Regions from separate parts of the Rhodococcus sp. PSi06 genome, predicted to be linked through region 1. Evidence: riboswitches for the same ligand, from Rfam matches in the RefSeq annotation. Region 1 holds a riboswitch; the other holds the start of a gene.
The links. Region 1 has a riboswitch for thiamine pyrophosphate ahead of ACFI9K_RS20430 (3-oxoacyl-ACP reductase). Riboswitches for the same ligand answer to the same signal wherever they lie in the genome.
Positions count from the first base shown of each region.

Region 2: another riboswitch for thiamine pyrophosphate. It lies ahead of ACFI9K_RS23945 (TenA family protein); the one in region 1 lies ahead of ACFI9K_RS20430 (3-oxoacyl-ACP reductase).

Region 1 covers NZ_JBHNYO010000016.1:103,605-111,324, forward strand. Annotated here, with positions in the region: gene ACFI9K_RS20410 (metal-dependent hydrolase) at 1-510, shown strand, start outside; gene ACFI9K_RS20415 (PDR/VanB family oxidoreductase) at 594-1,613, shown strand; gene ACFI9K_RS20420 (alpha/beta fold hydrolase) at 1,626-2,516, shown strand; gene ACFI9K_RS20425 (LLM class flavin-dependent oxidoreductase) at 2,529-3,797, opposite strand; gene ACFI9K_RS20430 (3-oxoacyl-ACP reductase) at 3,799-4,560, opposite strand; TPP riboswitch at 4,608-4,700, opposite strand; gene ACFI9K_RS20435 (hypothetical protein) at 4,806-5,117, shown strand; gene ACFI9K_RS20440 (MFS transporter) at 5,366-6,622, shown strand; gene ACFI9K_RS20445 (alpha-amylase family protein) at 6,662-7,720, opposite strand, start outside.
Region 2 covers NZ_JBHNYO010000023.1:4,630-12,349, forward strand. Annotated here, with positions in the region: gene ACFI9K_RS23925 (LCP family protein) at 1-783, shown strand, start outside; gene ACFI9K_RS23930 (ABC transporter ATP-binding protein) at 797-1,537, opposite strand; gene ACFI9K_RS23935 (ABC transporter permease) at 1,530-2,366, opposite strand; gene ACFI9K_RS23940 (ABC transporter substrate-binding protein) at 2,344-3,357, opposite strand; gene ACFI9K_RS23945 (TenA family protein) at 3,354-4,076, opposite strand; TPP riboswitch at 4,070-4,169, opposite strand; gene ACFI9K_RS23950 (sugar porter family MFS transporter) at 4,231-5,628, opposite strand; gene ACFI9K_RS23955 (hypothetical protein) at 5,744-6,391, opposite strand; gene ACFI9K_RS23960 (carboxylesterase/lipase family protein) at 6,490-7,720, shown strand, end outside.

The DNA.
Region 1 (7,720 bases):
AAGAACAACCTCGTCGAGCGGCTGGCCCTCATCGCTGCCATCGAACACGTCACGGCATTCCTCGGCGACTGGGTGCTGAACGCCGACGGCCTCGACCGCGCGGGCATCCACCCCACCATGCTCGATCTGCTGCGGTGGCACGGTGCCGAAGAGGTGGAGCATCGCTCGGTCGCGTACGACACCCTGCGCTACTTCGACAAGCGCGAGGTTCGTCGTCTGCGTACGTTCGTCGTGGTCGTGCCGTTGATGGCGTACATCTGGCAGCGCGGGATCATCTTCCTGATGAAGAACGACCCCGAGCTGCAGGGTGCCCCCAGGTCGGTCCGCAAGCCCCGATCGGCCCTGTGGCGCAAGTCGGTTCGCCGCGGCACCCTGCCGGCGCTGACGCACGTCGGCCGCAGCATGTCGCGCTACCTGAAGAAGTCGTATCACCCCAGCCAGGAGGGCTCCACGGCTCAGGCCGTGCGCTACCTGGCGTCGTCACCGGCCGCGCAGGCAGCGGCGCGGTGAAACTGTCGACGCGTCGCGTTCCACGGCTGTTCCCCAAGGACCCGCCGCCGGATCTCCGCGGACGTCCCCGCCCCGATCGTTCGATGCAGATGCTCGGAACGTTCCTCAACGGCTACATGCATGCGACGGCCGGCAAGGAGTACGACGACGCAGTAGCCGGCCACAATCCCGATTCCGCCCTGCGGCTGGTGGTTGTGAACCGCGAAATCGTCGCGGAGGACAACGATGTCGCTGCTCTGACCCTCGCCTCGCCGACGGGTGAGCAATTGCCGACTTGGCATCCTGGCTGCCACCTCGATCTGCACCTACCGTCGGGTCGACGTCGGCAGTACTCACTGTGCGGCGACCCGTCGGACCGCAGTTGCTACCGCATCGCCGTACGCCGAATACCCACCGGCGCAGGCGGATCCATCGAGATGCATGCACTCGAACCCGGCACCGAGGTCACCGTTCGCGGGCCGCGCAACGGCTTTCCCTTCGTCGCGGAGGGCAGTGCTCTGTTCATCGCGGGGGGCATCGGGATCACCCCGATCATCGCCATGGTCCGTGCGGCTCGGATCCTCGGGATGGACTGGCAGTTCGTGTACTGCGGTCGCTCTCGCGACACGATGCCTTTTCTCGACGAAATCGAGAGCTGGGACTCGGACCGCGTGTTCATCCGGACCGACGACGTGCACGGGTACCCCGCCGAGGGTGAATTGCTCGAGCGCGCACCCGCTGGCGGTGCCGTCTACTGCTGCGGCCCTACCCCCATGCTCGACGCCGTCCGCCGCGACTTTCGCCAGTGCCCCGCCACAGCATTGCATTTCGAGCGTTTCGGCCCGCCGCCGATCCTCGACGGCACACCGTTCGAGGTGCAGCTGATCAGCAGTGGAGCTGTGCTCGACGTCGCAGCCGACGCGTCGGTGCTCACTGCGGTCAAGGAACGCAAGCCCAATATCGCGTACTCGTGCCAGCAGGGCTTCTGTGGTACCTGCAAGGTTCGGGTGCTGTCCGGCGAGCCCGAGCACCTGGAGTCGCGATTGACCCCGGAGGAGCAGCGCGATCACATGCTCATCTGCGTGTCACGTGCTAAAAGCGCGCGCCTCGTACTCGATCTATAGAACGGAAAGACAGTGAGCAGCAACGCGGTTCGTACCACGGTCGTCAACGAGGGCATTCGGTTGGCGGTGTTCGAGAGCGGCAACCCCGACGGCGACCCCATCGTGCTCGTGCACGGGTGGCCGGACACGCACGAACTGTGGAGCCACATCGTGCCGCAGCTCGAAGACCGCTTTCGGGTGATCAGCTACGACTCACGCGGAGCCGGCGAAAGCACGGTGCCCACCGAGCAGTCGGCGTACAAGTTGGCCCGCCTCGCGTCGGACTTCTACGCCGTGGCAGATGCGGTCAGCCCCGATGCACCGGTGCACGTGCTCGCTCACGACTGGGGTGCCGTCGAGGTCTGGGAGGCCGCGGCCCAGCCGCAGGCGAAAGATCGAATCCGTTCCTACACCTCGATTTCGGGACCGAATCTCGATCACCTCGGCAAGTGGTCACAGTCCCGCCTGCGTCGCCCCAGTCTCGCCGGCATCAAACAGGTCCTCGCCCAGACACGAGCGTCCTGGTACACCGCCACCTTCCATATCCCGATCCTTGCCAACCTGCGGATCAAACGACAGTTCGCCAAGGGCTGGCCGGCGTTCCTCCAGGAGTTCTCCGGAGTCGATCCGAAGCTCGTCACCCAGAACCCCACGCTGTGGTCCGACGCGACCAACGGCACCAAGCTGTACCGCGCCAACATCATTCCGATCCTGACCAATCCGCGGGATCGGTACATCGACATCCCGGTGCACCTCATCGTCAACACCGAGGACGTCGCGGTGCGGCCCTATCACTACGAGGACACCGGCAAGTGGGTGAAGAACCTGACGCGCAACGACATTCCGGCGGGGCACTGGTCACCGATCTCGCATGCCGACGACATCTCCCGATTGACAAGGGAATTCATCGACTCGCTGGACTGAACCCGGCTCGGATCATCCGGTCAGGTGACCCCGTAGCGTCGACGACGTGTATTCGGATCGAAACAGGCCACGCTGCTGCAGAATCGGGACCACGTGCTCGACGAAGTCGGCCAGTGAGTCCGGGTAGCGCGGGCACATCAGGTTGAAGCCGTCGGCACCGCGACCCATCCACGATTCCATTTCGTCGGCGATGGACTCCGGCGTGCCGATCATCGTCGCATGACCGCCGCCGGCCGCGAGGGTGCCCAGCAGCGCACGCACCGTCGGGCGATCCTTCTCGACGATGCGCAGGATGGTCTCGTACCGGCCTTGCGGTCCGGGGAACTCGGACGCGGGTGGCAGTGCCGGCACCGGCTCATCGAGTTCCCAAGCAGCACAATCCTGCCCGGTGAACGTCGACAGCATCGCCAGGGACTGCTCCGTCGGTAACAACACGTCCAGCTCGGCCTTCTTCCGATGCGCCTCGTCCATCGTCGATCCGATGTACGTCACCAACCCCGGCATGATGCCCACTGCTGCACTGTCGCGGCCCGCGTGGGCGATGCGCCCCTTCATATCCTCGTAATAGCTCTGCGCTGCAACGAGATCGTAGGCGACGGCATAGATGGCCTCGGCGTACGTGGCAGCGAGATCACGACCCGGCCCCGACGCCCCCGCCTGGAACAGAACCGGCCTACCCTGCGGCGACCGCGGTACCGTCAACGGGCCGTCCACCCGAAAGTGGGTGCCCTCGTGGTCGATGGCATGCACCTTGGCCGGGTCTGCATACATCCCGGTTCGATCCAACGTCATGGCATCGTCGTCCCACGAATCCCATAGCGCCAGTGCAGTATCGACGAACTCCGCCGCACGTCCGTAGCGGTCCTCGCGAGCCGGGATGGCATCCATTCCGTGATTGCGCGCTTCGGCGTCGAACATGGAGGTGACGACGTTCCAGCCGGCGCGGCCGCCGCTGATGTGGTCCAACGACGCCAGCATTCGCGCGGCATGGAACGGGGTGTAGAAGGTCGACGACACCGTGGTGACCAGACCGATGTGGGTGGTCGCTCGGGCCATGGCAGACAGCGCTGTGATCGGTTCGAGGAACCAGGTTCCCGCTCCCGCCGGGTCACGAACAGAATGACCGTCGGCGAAGAACACCGCGTCGAACTTTCCCCGTTCGGCGAGTTGCGCAAGCTCCTCGTAGTACGAGATGTCGCCCAGATCCTCTACCCGTGAATCAGGGTGCCGCCACGCTGCACTGTGATGACCGCAGCCGTACAGAAACGCGTTGAGATGCATGTCAGTTCTTGACCAGGCCGCCGTCGACGACGAGATTCTGACCGGTCACCGACCGCGCCCACGGCGAGGCGAAGAACAACAGGGCATCAGCGAATTCCTCCGGCGTGGTGACCCGTTGCAGCGGAGTAGACGCGGCGATGAAGTCGAAGACCTCGGCCGGGGTCGCTGCACTGGCGTCGGTGGTCCGCAGCAGGCCGCCCGACACCATGTTGACGGTGATGTTGTCCGCACCCAGGTCCGCGGACAACGTTCGGGTCAGCGAGAGCAGGGCGGCCTTCGACGCGGTGTAGTCGTGGTAAGGCACCACCGGATTCTGGAACAAGTTGGTGCCCACGTTGATGATTCGGCCGAAACCTATGTCTCGCATGCCCGGCAGCGCCGCCTGCGTGGTGAGCAACGCCGCCCGGACACTGCCTCGCAGCTGAGCGTCGAACCGATCCCAGGTGATCGTGTCGGCCTTCGGTCGGGCATCACCGTCGAACGAGAAGTCAGCCAGTGCGTTGTTGACGACTGTGGTGATCGAGGTGCCGAAATGTGCACGTGCAGAGTCGAACACCGAGGCCACCGCACTCTCGTCGGTCACATCGCCCTGAACCGCGAACGCACGATCGCCGAGCTGGTCCGCCAACGCTTCGGCAGCATCTTTGCTGTTCCGGTAATCGATCACGACGCGTGCGCCGTGACCGGCGAACGCCGCGGCGATCGCGGCTCCCAGTCCGCGCCCACCCCCGGTGACCAACACTGTCTGCTCGTCTAGGTTCATGCGCCTCGCCTCTCGTTCGAGGTCGGGACCGTCACGAGAGACAGGAATACCGAACGTCACGACATTCCCTTCGCTGGTCCTAACCAGATCAGGTTCGACGGGTGTGATCTCAGCCCTGTCGGGCACCCCGTGTCGCGTTCGACTGTACCTACCTGCGGTGTCGTAGCGCTGCATTGCCGTCGATACGGCTCTCTAGCCCATCCGGTAGACGCCCTAATAGATCGATGACAAGTTAGTGTGCCGCCATGACCGAACGCCTCTACCTGGAGTATCGCCTCGACGAGAACGTGATCTTCGTTCTCGATCACCGCACGGTCGAGGTGTTCGACTCCGCGGTGACCGTCGCGTCGGGCGGTCGGTGCCGATGGCATGTCGACCACCTCGGAGTCGACGCGAAGCCGGCGCGCCGCGGAACCACGGTGACCGTGGGTCTACGGACGTCCGACGGCGGGATCCACTACAACGGCGACCGAGTGAAGCTCACCGTCACCGATGAGCAACTGACACACCTGCTGGCCTTCTTCGATCGCGCGAAGGCGGCCAGGGCACTCAGCTGACGATTGCCCAGCCGTGGGGCGGAACGCTACCCGTCCGTCCCTCGAGTACTCGTCACCGGCCACAAACGACCTCTGCGCTGCCATTCGTCTACTCGGCATTCAACGCCTCGTGATCGGTATCGGAAACCGATGTGTCCACCCGTAGCGCGTTGCCGTGTCTCCTGCTAACTTGTTGTCGCGGTCGTAGTCCCGAATAGGTACATAAAGATTTCCGTCGAACACCGAGCGAAGTTGCACAGGCGGAGTAGATGGTACGAATCATCCAGGTAGACAGTCGTTTTCTCCTTCTCTTCACCGGCCAGTTGGTATCCATCCTTGGATCGTCCGCCGCAACTTTCGCGCTGACCTTCGAGATATTTTCGCGAACCGGGTCCACTGCGCAGCTTGCGATCGCTCAAGCCGCAATTACGTTCGGAACGATCTATCTCGCCCCCATGGCCGGATCGATCTCGGACCACTTCGCGAGGCGGTCTGTGCTGATCAGCTGCAACACGATACTCGCCATCCTGGCGATGTCCATGGCTGGACTTTCGCAGACAGCAGCCCTGTCCACACCGATAGCGATCGCACCGGTCCTGTTGGTCAATGGTGCAGTGTCGGCATGCGTGACAATTACGTTTCAGGTGGTCATCGGATCCATCGAGCGACTCGGAGATCGCACCCGAGCGAACGCGACGTATTCGGTCATAGAATCGGCTCCAGTGATCGCGGGGCCCTTGCTCGGAGCTCTTGTGTTCTCGCTGGGCGTCCCAATCTTTTGGGTCTTCGTTGCCGATGCCGTCTCGTTCGGCATATCGGTCATGGCAATTCTGCTCACTGATGCCGGCGAATCTCGACCTCGTGGAGTCAGGTCGTTACGCCCTTTCCGAGGCGCCCGAGACGGAATCCGAATAATCATGGCAGATGCCGACCTTCGACAGGTCCAATTGAGTTTCATGTTCTTCAACTTTTTCAATGGAATTGCGATCGCCAGCGTAACTGCATTGCTGATTCTCATCGGCGGATCTTTTACCCTGGGCATAACCAATGCGATGGGCGGCGTAGGCCTATTGATAGGTGCCTTGACAATCAAGGCAGTGATGAAATCGACGCGGTCAGCGCGAATTGTCCCGCTGTCGATGATGCTCGGCGGACTCCTCGGTCGCGTGGCGCTTGCAGCCACTTCCATCACAGGAGCGGCAGCATTCTGCGTTTTCGCCCGGAATCTGACGACGCAGAGCACGAATTCTCCATTGACATCGCTCTGGCAAGGCATCGTCGATTCAGATGTCCAAGGGGCTGTTTTCGGTGCAAGACGACTACTGGGTCAGGGGCTCTACCCTTTCGCGCAGTTCATGGGGGGCCTCATCCCCGTGCTCCTCGTTGCGCACAGCGCAGTTTCCCATGATCAGGCACTGCGACTGGTGCTTGCAACCGCCGGGGTGATGGAAATTGTGATCGCAATCCTTCTCATGCGTTCTCGGGCTGTGAATCGCCTGGACCAACGCTTGTCGATACAGCCATGATCGACATCCAGCGCAACGAACTCTCGACTTCCGACTACCTCAGCCGATGATGGCCCAACCGTGGGGCGGAACGCTCAGCCGTCCGCCATCGAGATTCGCCTCACCGGCGATCACGGCGTCACCCTCGACTGCGTAGCCAACTGCCTCGTCGCCGAGATTCAATGCCACGGTGATCGATTCGTCGTCGGCGAAGGCTCGGTAGAGCAGTGCGGTGTTCGTGAGCTCGAGCGTCTCGGTGCGTGCGGAGTACAACCACGGATTTCGCCGCCGGACACCGATGAGTTCTTGGTGGATATGGAACACCGGCCAACCGTACGGAGCCAGGTCCTCGGATGACTCCGGGTACTCGGGACGCACCTCGTCGTCACCACCGACCCGATCCTCCTTGACGCCGCGGAAGGCCTGCTCGTCGCCGTAGTAGATCATCGGCATCCCGCCGACGGTGAACAGAACCACCAACGCGTGCACCAGATGTCGCTCGTCTTCGATGACGCTGGCGATGCGATTGACGTCGTGGTTTCCGACGAACGTGGCGGGTACGAAGGCATCCAACCAGCCGTTGTGCCGCTCGAGGGCATGCGACAGTTCGAAGAAATTGAGCTCGCTCAGGCCGCTCCAGATCGCCTTCCACAGTTCGTACTGGGTGACCGAATCCAGTGTGGAGGCAGAGACGATTCGGTCGTATTCGCCGTGGATGACCTCGCCGAGAAAGTATGCGTCCGAATGCTTTTCCCGCACCTTGGGCAACACCACGGACCAGAACCGGGGCGACACCGCGTAGGCCGCGTCGAGCCGCCAGGCGTCGACGCCACGTTCGAGCCAGTGCGAGAGCACGTCCACGACGTACTGCTGCACATGCGGGCTCTCGTGGTTGAGTGCCACCAGTTCGTCGTGACCCTCGAAGTTTCGGTGCGTCGGCTCGTCTCCGGACCAATCGAGGTGAAACCACCCGGCAGCCTCGGACTCCGGGCCCTGAGCCAAAGCCTCGCGGAACTTCGGGAAGCTCTGCGCCACATGGTTGAAGACGCCGTCGAACATCACCTTCAGGCCGCGGGAGTGGGCCGCGGAGATCAACGAGTCGATGTCCTCGTCGGTGCC
Region 2 (7,720 bases), on a different contig from region 1:
TACGGGCTGGCCAAGGCCGACGCCGACTCGCAGTTGCTCGAAGACGGGATCACCGATTCTGCCGAACGGGAGCGTCGAGCACGCGAAGCCGGGCGACGCTCGACCCTCACCGCCGTCCGTGATCTCCTCGACGTTCCCATCGACCATTTCGCCGAGGTCAATCTGTTGGGGTTCTACGACGTGGCCACAGCTGTCGGCCCGATTCAGGTCTGCCTGAACAACCCCGTGCACGACACCTACTCGGGTGCCGATTTCCCTGGGGGTGCTCAGGAACTGAGCGCGCCACAGGCGCTGTCCTTCGTGCGACAACGGCATGGACTCGACAACGGCGATCTGGATCGCACCAAGCGGCAGCAGGCGTTCGTGGCCGGAGTGATGGCCAAGCTCAGCGAGTCCGGAGTGCTGGCGAACCTGGGCGAACTACGCGCACTGATCGCAGGTACCAAGAACGACATCGTCATCGATGCGTCCCTGGACCCGATCAGCTTGGCCGGCGGAGCCGGTGCCGTCATGCACGGCGACATCGATTTCTACACTCTGCCGATCCTGGGTTACGACACCGTGGACGGCCAGGACGTTAACCTCGTCGACGTGGACGCGATCAGAGCCGAGGCCGCGCGATTGATCGGACCTGCGGCGCAGCCGGCTTTCGACGTACCGGGTGCCACCGAGGGTGCGGTGCCGCCACCGGTCGTGGAGAGCGTCCCCGAACCGCCCCAATCCCCGCCTGCCGTAACGGACGAGGGTGTCCACAGTGACGGCGGCATCCCTTGCGTCGACTGAACGCACCGGGGAGTCACCACGCGTTCAGCAGCACATCCATCAGTTGCTTCTCCACCGCAGCGAACTGAGGCGTCGTTACGATGTCGAGTCCGCGTGGGCGGGACAGGGGCACCTCGACCTGTCGTCGCACACGGGCCGGCTTGGGGGAGAGAACGACCACACGGTCGGAGAGGTAGACCGCCTCGCGGATGTCGTGCGTGATCATCAGCACCGTCCACCGAAACTCTGACCACACCTGTTGCAACCAGGCCTGCATGTCGCTGCGAGTCAGCGAGTCCAGCGCCCCGAACGGCTCGTCGAGCAGCAGCACCGACCGACCCTGCACCACCGTGCGCAGCAACGCTGCTCGCTGGCGCATGCCGCCGGAAAGCTCGGACGGCCTGGCCGACTCGTACCCGTCGAGGCCGAACACCGGAAACAACTCCTGCGCCCGCGCCCGGGCTTCTTTCTTTGCCACACCCTGCACTTCCAGTCCGAGCGTGGTGTTGTCCAGTACCGATCTCCACGGAAACAGAAGATCCTTCTGGGGCATGTACGCGCACGGGGGTACGCGAACTGTGCCGGAGTCGGGTCGGTCGAGTTGGGCAAGCATGTTGAACACCGTGCTCTTGCCCGATCCACTGGGTCCGATGATCGAGACGAATTCACCGGGCTTCACACCGAACGAAACGCCGTCGAGGACGGGTGTGCCGCCGAACGATTTCGAGAGGTCGCGTACGTCGATGCAGTTGTCCGAGTCGGCGGGATCAGACATGCAGTGCCGCCGAACCGTGTCGTGCCCACGGAGCAACCAATCGCTCCACCACGAACGTCGAGACGAAGAGGATCACACTGATCACAGCGGTGACAGCCACCGCGGCGAGCACCAGATCGGTCCGGAAAGAGTTCTTCTGTTGGCTCATGTAGATGCCGAGCCCCGCACTGGCTCCGGCGTATTCGGCGAAAATTGCTCCGACGACCGCGTAGGTGATCCCGATGCGCAGGGAGGTGAAGAACCGGGGGAGCGCCGACGGTAGTCGGACGTACCGAAATTGTTGCCAGCGTGAGGCCCCCATGCTGGTGAGTAGAGATCGCGCATCACGATCGGCTGCCGCGAAGCCCTCGATGAGTCCGATGGCCATCGGAAAGAACGTGGCCAGGGCGATCACCAGAACCTTGGGGAGCAAACCGAAGCCGAACCAGATGATCAGCAAGGGTGCGATCGCAATGATCGGCAGTGTCTGTGAGACGACGAAGAGCGGTACGAAGGCGCGCCGGAGCCACGGCGAGAAATCGACTGCAACGGCCAGCAGCCAGGCGAGGGCCAGCGAGACAGAGAATCCCACGAGCGTCACCTGTAGCGTCGCCGCCGCGTTCTCGACGATCGCATCACGCTGCGCCCAACCTTGTACGACGACGCGGCCGGGCGACGGCAGCACCTGCGGACGGATACCGCTGACCTGAACGTAGACCTGCCAGGCCGCAATCAAGGCGGCGACGACGGTGAGGGCGGGCCACGCCCAGCGGATCGAGGCTCGGATTCCGCTGAACGAGAACGCGTCTCGCTCAGCGGTGACCGGCTTATCGATCGCCGAGGTAGTCATTGGTGAAGTAGGTCGACCAGTCGGGCTCCGTCGTCAGAGGCGCGCCGTCCTGGTCGGCCAGTACGCCGCTTTCGTACAGGAACCTCGAGTACGCAGTCCACTTGTCGAGGCTCTGTCTCCCGACCTCGCCGGACGCGTCCTTCATGTACTTCGCCGCGAGCATTTCCTGGCTCTCGAACACGAGTGACTCGTCGGTGAAGGTTCCGGGGTTCGCGTCGATCAGATCCTGGGCAGCTCTGTCGGGATCGTCGGCAGCGAGTTGATATCCGCGTTGCAGAGCCTGCACGAACTTCTTCGCTTCGTCCGGATGGGCGGACAGCCAGGGTTGGTTGCCACTGATCGTCAGGGCATAGGCATCGGGGAATCCGTAATCGGTGTAATCGAAGTATTTCATCGGGGTGCCGTTGTGTTCGGCCTCGATGCCTTCCCACGCGAGGTAGGAGACGGTGAAGTCCGCGGTACCCGAATACACCGCCTCGTACGCCGAGGTTCCCAGAACGACGGTCTCGTATTCGCCTGTGCCACCGTCGTTCTCGATCACTTTCTTCAACCCGGCTTGCTCGCCGGATTCTCCGAAGCCGGCGTAGACCTTGCCGTCGAGCGCCTTCGGGCTCGGGATGTCGTCGCGATCCGCGCGGACTCCGATGCCCGTCGCCCAACTCTGCAGTGGTGCGAGAACCGATACCGTCTGTGCGCCCGCCGAGGTGGCGAAGACCCCCGAACTCTGTGTGCTGATGCCGAACTCGGCGTTGCCGGCGTCGACAAGAGTGTCTGCCGCGGTGTTGTTGTAGGGCAGAATTTCCACGTTCAATCCGGCATCGGCGAAATATCCTTCTTGTACGGCAACATAGAGGCCGGTGTGATTGGTGTTCGGGGTCCAATCGAGGGCGAATCGGATGGTGTCGGAATCGGTCGATTCCGCGCATCCTGCCAGTCCGGTGGTCGCCACCATTGCCGCTGCCAGCGCGGCCACGATTCGAGTGGTTCTCATGCGTACACCGCGCTCTTGGTCAACGGCCATGGAGTCGGATGCAAGGCGCTGTCCCAGAACATCAATTCGTACCTCGACGCGACCACGAAAGCATCGATCATCTGCTCGCGCTGATCTGCGGTCGCCGCCTCGGCGGCATCGTCCACGAACGCTTTCGCAGCGTCGACGATGGCATGGAATTCGGGTGCGTCGTAAGTGGCCACCCAGGTTGCATAGGGGTGATCGGGGTCGCGATCGAGCACCGTCTTCGCGGCTGCGGCGAGTGAGCGGCCTACATCGGCGTAGATCCAGAAACACGGCAGCACCGCCGCTGCAGCCACCGGATACGGCTCGGTTGCAGCCGTTGCGATCAGATAGGACGTGTAGCCCAGGCAGGCCGGCGAGGGCTCCGGAGCGGCCGTCGACGCGGGGAGAGAACCACTGGTCAGCATGGCCTCGTGCGACGCTGCCTCGTCCATGGCGCTCGCGGCGGCGCTTGCCCAGAAGGCTCCGGCGAGTGGAGTCGGTGCGTGTGCCGCCAACAAGGACAGCGACTTCACGTACCCGCTCAGATACAGCGAGTCCTGCTCGAGGTATCGACGGAACGCGTCGAGCGGAAGAGTCCCGGCACCGAGCAGTCGAAGAAATTCCAGGTTGTCGATCTCGCGTCGAATGTCCTCGGAGGCATCCCACAGGAGATCGGTGAAGCGGACCGGGTCCGCAGATACAACAGGCGTCATCGCCTTGACATCCCTTCGTCAGTATTACCTGCATCAGGTTCGGCGGGTTTGATCTCAGCATCCGCATCGGCGGACACACCCCGTGTCAGAACGAAAGCGACAGTAACACCGGTCACTCGGTACCGGCGCTACTGCCCCTTCATGTAGTTCGGGTCTACCCCAGCATGTCTTCGAGCTCCATGCCCTTGGTCTCGCGAATCTTGGCCTTGACGAAGATGAAGGACAGCGCCGCGAACAGCGCGAATCCGGCGTAGATGGCCCACAGTCCCACCGAAGACGTGAGAGGCGGGAATGCAAGTGTCACAGCGAAGTTGGCCATCCAGTTCGCGGCCGTTCCGATGCCCAGTGCCATCGCGCGCATACGGTTGGGGAACATCTCGCCGAGCATGACCCACATGATCGGTCCCCAGGTCGAGGCGAAGAAGATCACGAACAGATTGGCACCGACGAGTGCGATGGCACCCCACGGAGCCGGCAGGCTGACTTCGTCACCACTGCCGGTCGCCTGCGAGAAAGCGACGGAGGCCATGACGAGTCCGACGAACATTCCGATCGAGCCGCCCATCAACAATTTGCGTCTACCGATGCGGTCGACGAACAGAATTGCCACGAACGTCATCACCACGTTGATCACTGCAGTGATCACCGAGGTTGTGAACGACTGATCCTCGGTGAAGCCGACCGACCGCCACAGCGTCGTCGAGTAGTAGAAAATGGCATTGATGCCGACCAGTTGTTGCAGGACCGCCATCGTGATACCCACCCACACGATGGGCTGCAGACCGAACTTCGGGCCGCGGATGTCAGCGAACGACGAGCGAGATTCCTTGCGCAGCGTCAGCCTGATCTCGTGGACACGCTCGTCGGGATGCAGTTCGCCGGTGATGTTCGCGAGCACCTTCGCGGCTTCCTCGTCCAGGTGCTGACCCACCAGATATCGAGGTGACTCCGGGATGAGGGTGGCCAGGATTCCGTAGACGAAAGCAGGGATCACGCCGACGAGGAACATCCAGCGCCATGCCTCGACGCCGAACCACAGATCGTTGGACGCCCCGTCTGCAGCCCCCGCAAGAAGTGCGTCGGACAACAGGGCAGCGAAAATGCCGATGGTGATGGCCAATTGCTGGAGCGAGGCCAGCGACCCGCGCCATTTGGCCGGAGCGATCTCGGCGATATACGCCGGCGCGATCACCGACGCGATGCCGATGCCGAGTCCGCCGAGCACTCGCCACAGCATGAGGTCGGGGACGCTGAACGCAAAGCCGGAGCCCACCGAGGAGATGATGAACAGCGCCGAGCCGAGCAGCATCACTCGCTTTCGTCCCCAACGATCCGCGAGGCTGCCGGCGAACCATGCACCCACTGCGCAGCCGATCAATGCGATCGCCACCACGAACCCGGTGGTGAACGAGCCCAGCGAGAAGTGATCTTCGATCGAGTCGACAGCACCGTTGATGACCGAGCTGTCGAAGCCGAACAGGAAGCCGCCGACAGCGGCGGCGACGCTGACGCCGATGACCTTCGCTGTGTGGTGGTCCGAGGTCTGATTCATGAGCAACGCACCTTCTGGCCGCGCGCGTGGGCGTCGGCCGCTGGGGAGACCGTACGGCAATTGTAGTACCGTCTCCGGACATTACGCCTGGTACTTTGCTGCGCGAACGACGCCATCAGCGAAGGTCGAAATCCTCGGCCGAGACCGTGAAACCGTGGCCGACCTGATCGGTACAGGTGACTCCGGCTTTCTCGTCGACGCTGCACTGCAAGCCGTTGGTGGAGCCACTGCCGGGGATGGTGAGTACCTCGCCGTACGGTAGCGGGGCCGCAGGGCCGTCGAAGCGATGGAACTTGGGATCGCCGAGGCTCTCGAACTTCGCTGGTGATCCAGCGATCAGCTGGACGGAATTGGGTTCGACAGCCGTGCCCGAAGCGCCGCTTCCGGGAACCTTCGGTGCCGAATCGGGGAGCGAGCCGTGGCAACCGGCGATCGAGGTGTTCAGCACGGCGATTCCGCATTCGAATTTCCCGCTGGGGCTCGAGAAGTAGTACCAACCAGGTGCCTTGCCCGCGTAGTCCTTCGAATCGGCCTGAGCTGCTGCCGAATTCGTCGGTGTTGCGGTGGTGGTGGTGGACGGCGGCGGCATCGAGGAAGGAGGGGTGGATGGGGGCGAACTGCGAGGTATGGTCGGTAGGGCACTGATCGGGGTAGGGCGGTCGGTGATGACGGTCGCCATCGGACCGTCGCCTTGACCCGAACCGCACGCCGACAGTAGGCCGACTGTCAGGATCGCCGCTGCGGCACAGCCCATTCTCTTCATCGTCGACTCCTTCGCTCGAGGGCGTCGACGCCGAACGTGACGGCGATCGGCCCGGAGGTGGTGTTGGTACGTTGGGCAGCGACCGAACAGGAGGGCCGATGGGCAACGCGTCCGACTCCGCCGCGGGTGGCAGCACCGTGTGTGTGGCTACCCCGTACGGCGACGTTCTCGGCTATCCGGTTGCTGCCGACGCATCGCCGATCGTGGCGTGGAGGGGTATTCCCTACGCGACACCACCGGTCGGAAGGCTCAGGTTCGGATCGCCACGGCCTCCGCAGCCGTGGTCCGGAGTGCTCGACGGTTTCGAATTCGGCGCGATGGCACCACAGGGGCGCGACAGTCCGGTGCCCATCGATCCGTCGTTGTCGATCTCCGAGGACTGCCTCACGCTCAACGTGTGGGCGCCTCGTCCCGATGGAGAGCAACGCCCGGTGCTCGTCTGGATCCACGGCGGCGCGTACTCGCTCGGATCGTCCGCGCAGCGGGTGTACGACGGGAGAAACCTGAGCGAGAACGGCGACGTGGTGGTGGTGACCGTCAATTTTCGCCTCGGTGCTTTCGGTTTCCTCGACCTGTCGTCGTTCTCCACCGACGAGCACACGTTCGAGACCAACCTGGGACTGCGAGATCAGATTGCAGCACTCGAATGGGTGCGCGAGTGCATCGCCGCGTTCGGCGGAGACCCGGGTCGAGTCACTCTGTTCGGTGAATCTTCCGGGGGCGCTTCGGTCACCACGTTGATGACGTCTCCGAAGGCAGAGGGGCTGTTCCAGCAAGCGATCGTGCAGAGTGCTCCGGCGACGTCGGTGTACGGCCCCGACCGAGGTGCCGCGGTGGCGTCGAGATTTTTGGAACTGGTGGGCGTGGACCGGGACGACATCGGCGAATTGTTCGAAATGCACTTCAGCAGACTGGTCACTGCGGGGGACACGCTCTGCTACGAAGTTCCTACGAGAGTTCCAGGCACACTCGGTCTTTCGCCGGTCGTGGACGGAGACGTCGTTCCGCGTTACCCGGTAGCAGCGTTCCAGAAGGGGCTCTCGCACAAGATTCCACTGATCATCGGCACCAATCACGATGAGCCGTCGATCTTCCGATTCATGAAGTCCCCACTGATGCCCATCACCTCCGACACCGTCTCGGAGATGTTCCGGGCGATCGCACATGACCACGCCGATCTGCCGGCTCATCGACTCGCCGAGATCATGGCGGCGTACCCGGACAGGAACAAGCCGGCCGGCGCACAAGCCATGTCTCGTGATGCAGGTTTCGTCATGCCGAGCATGTGGATCGCGGACGCACACAGCAGGCATTCGCCGACGTGGATGT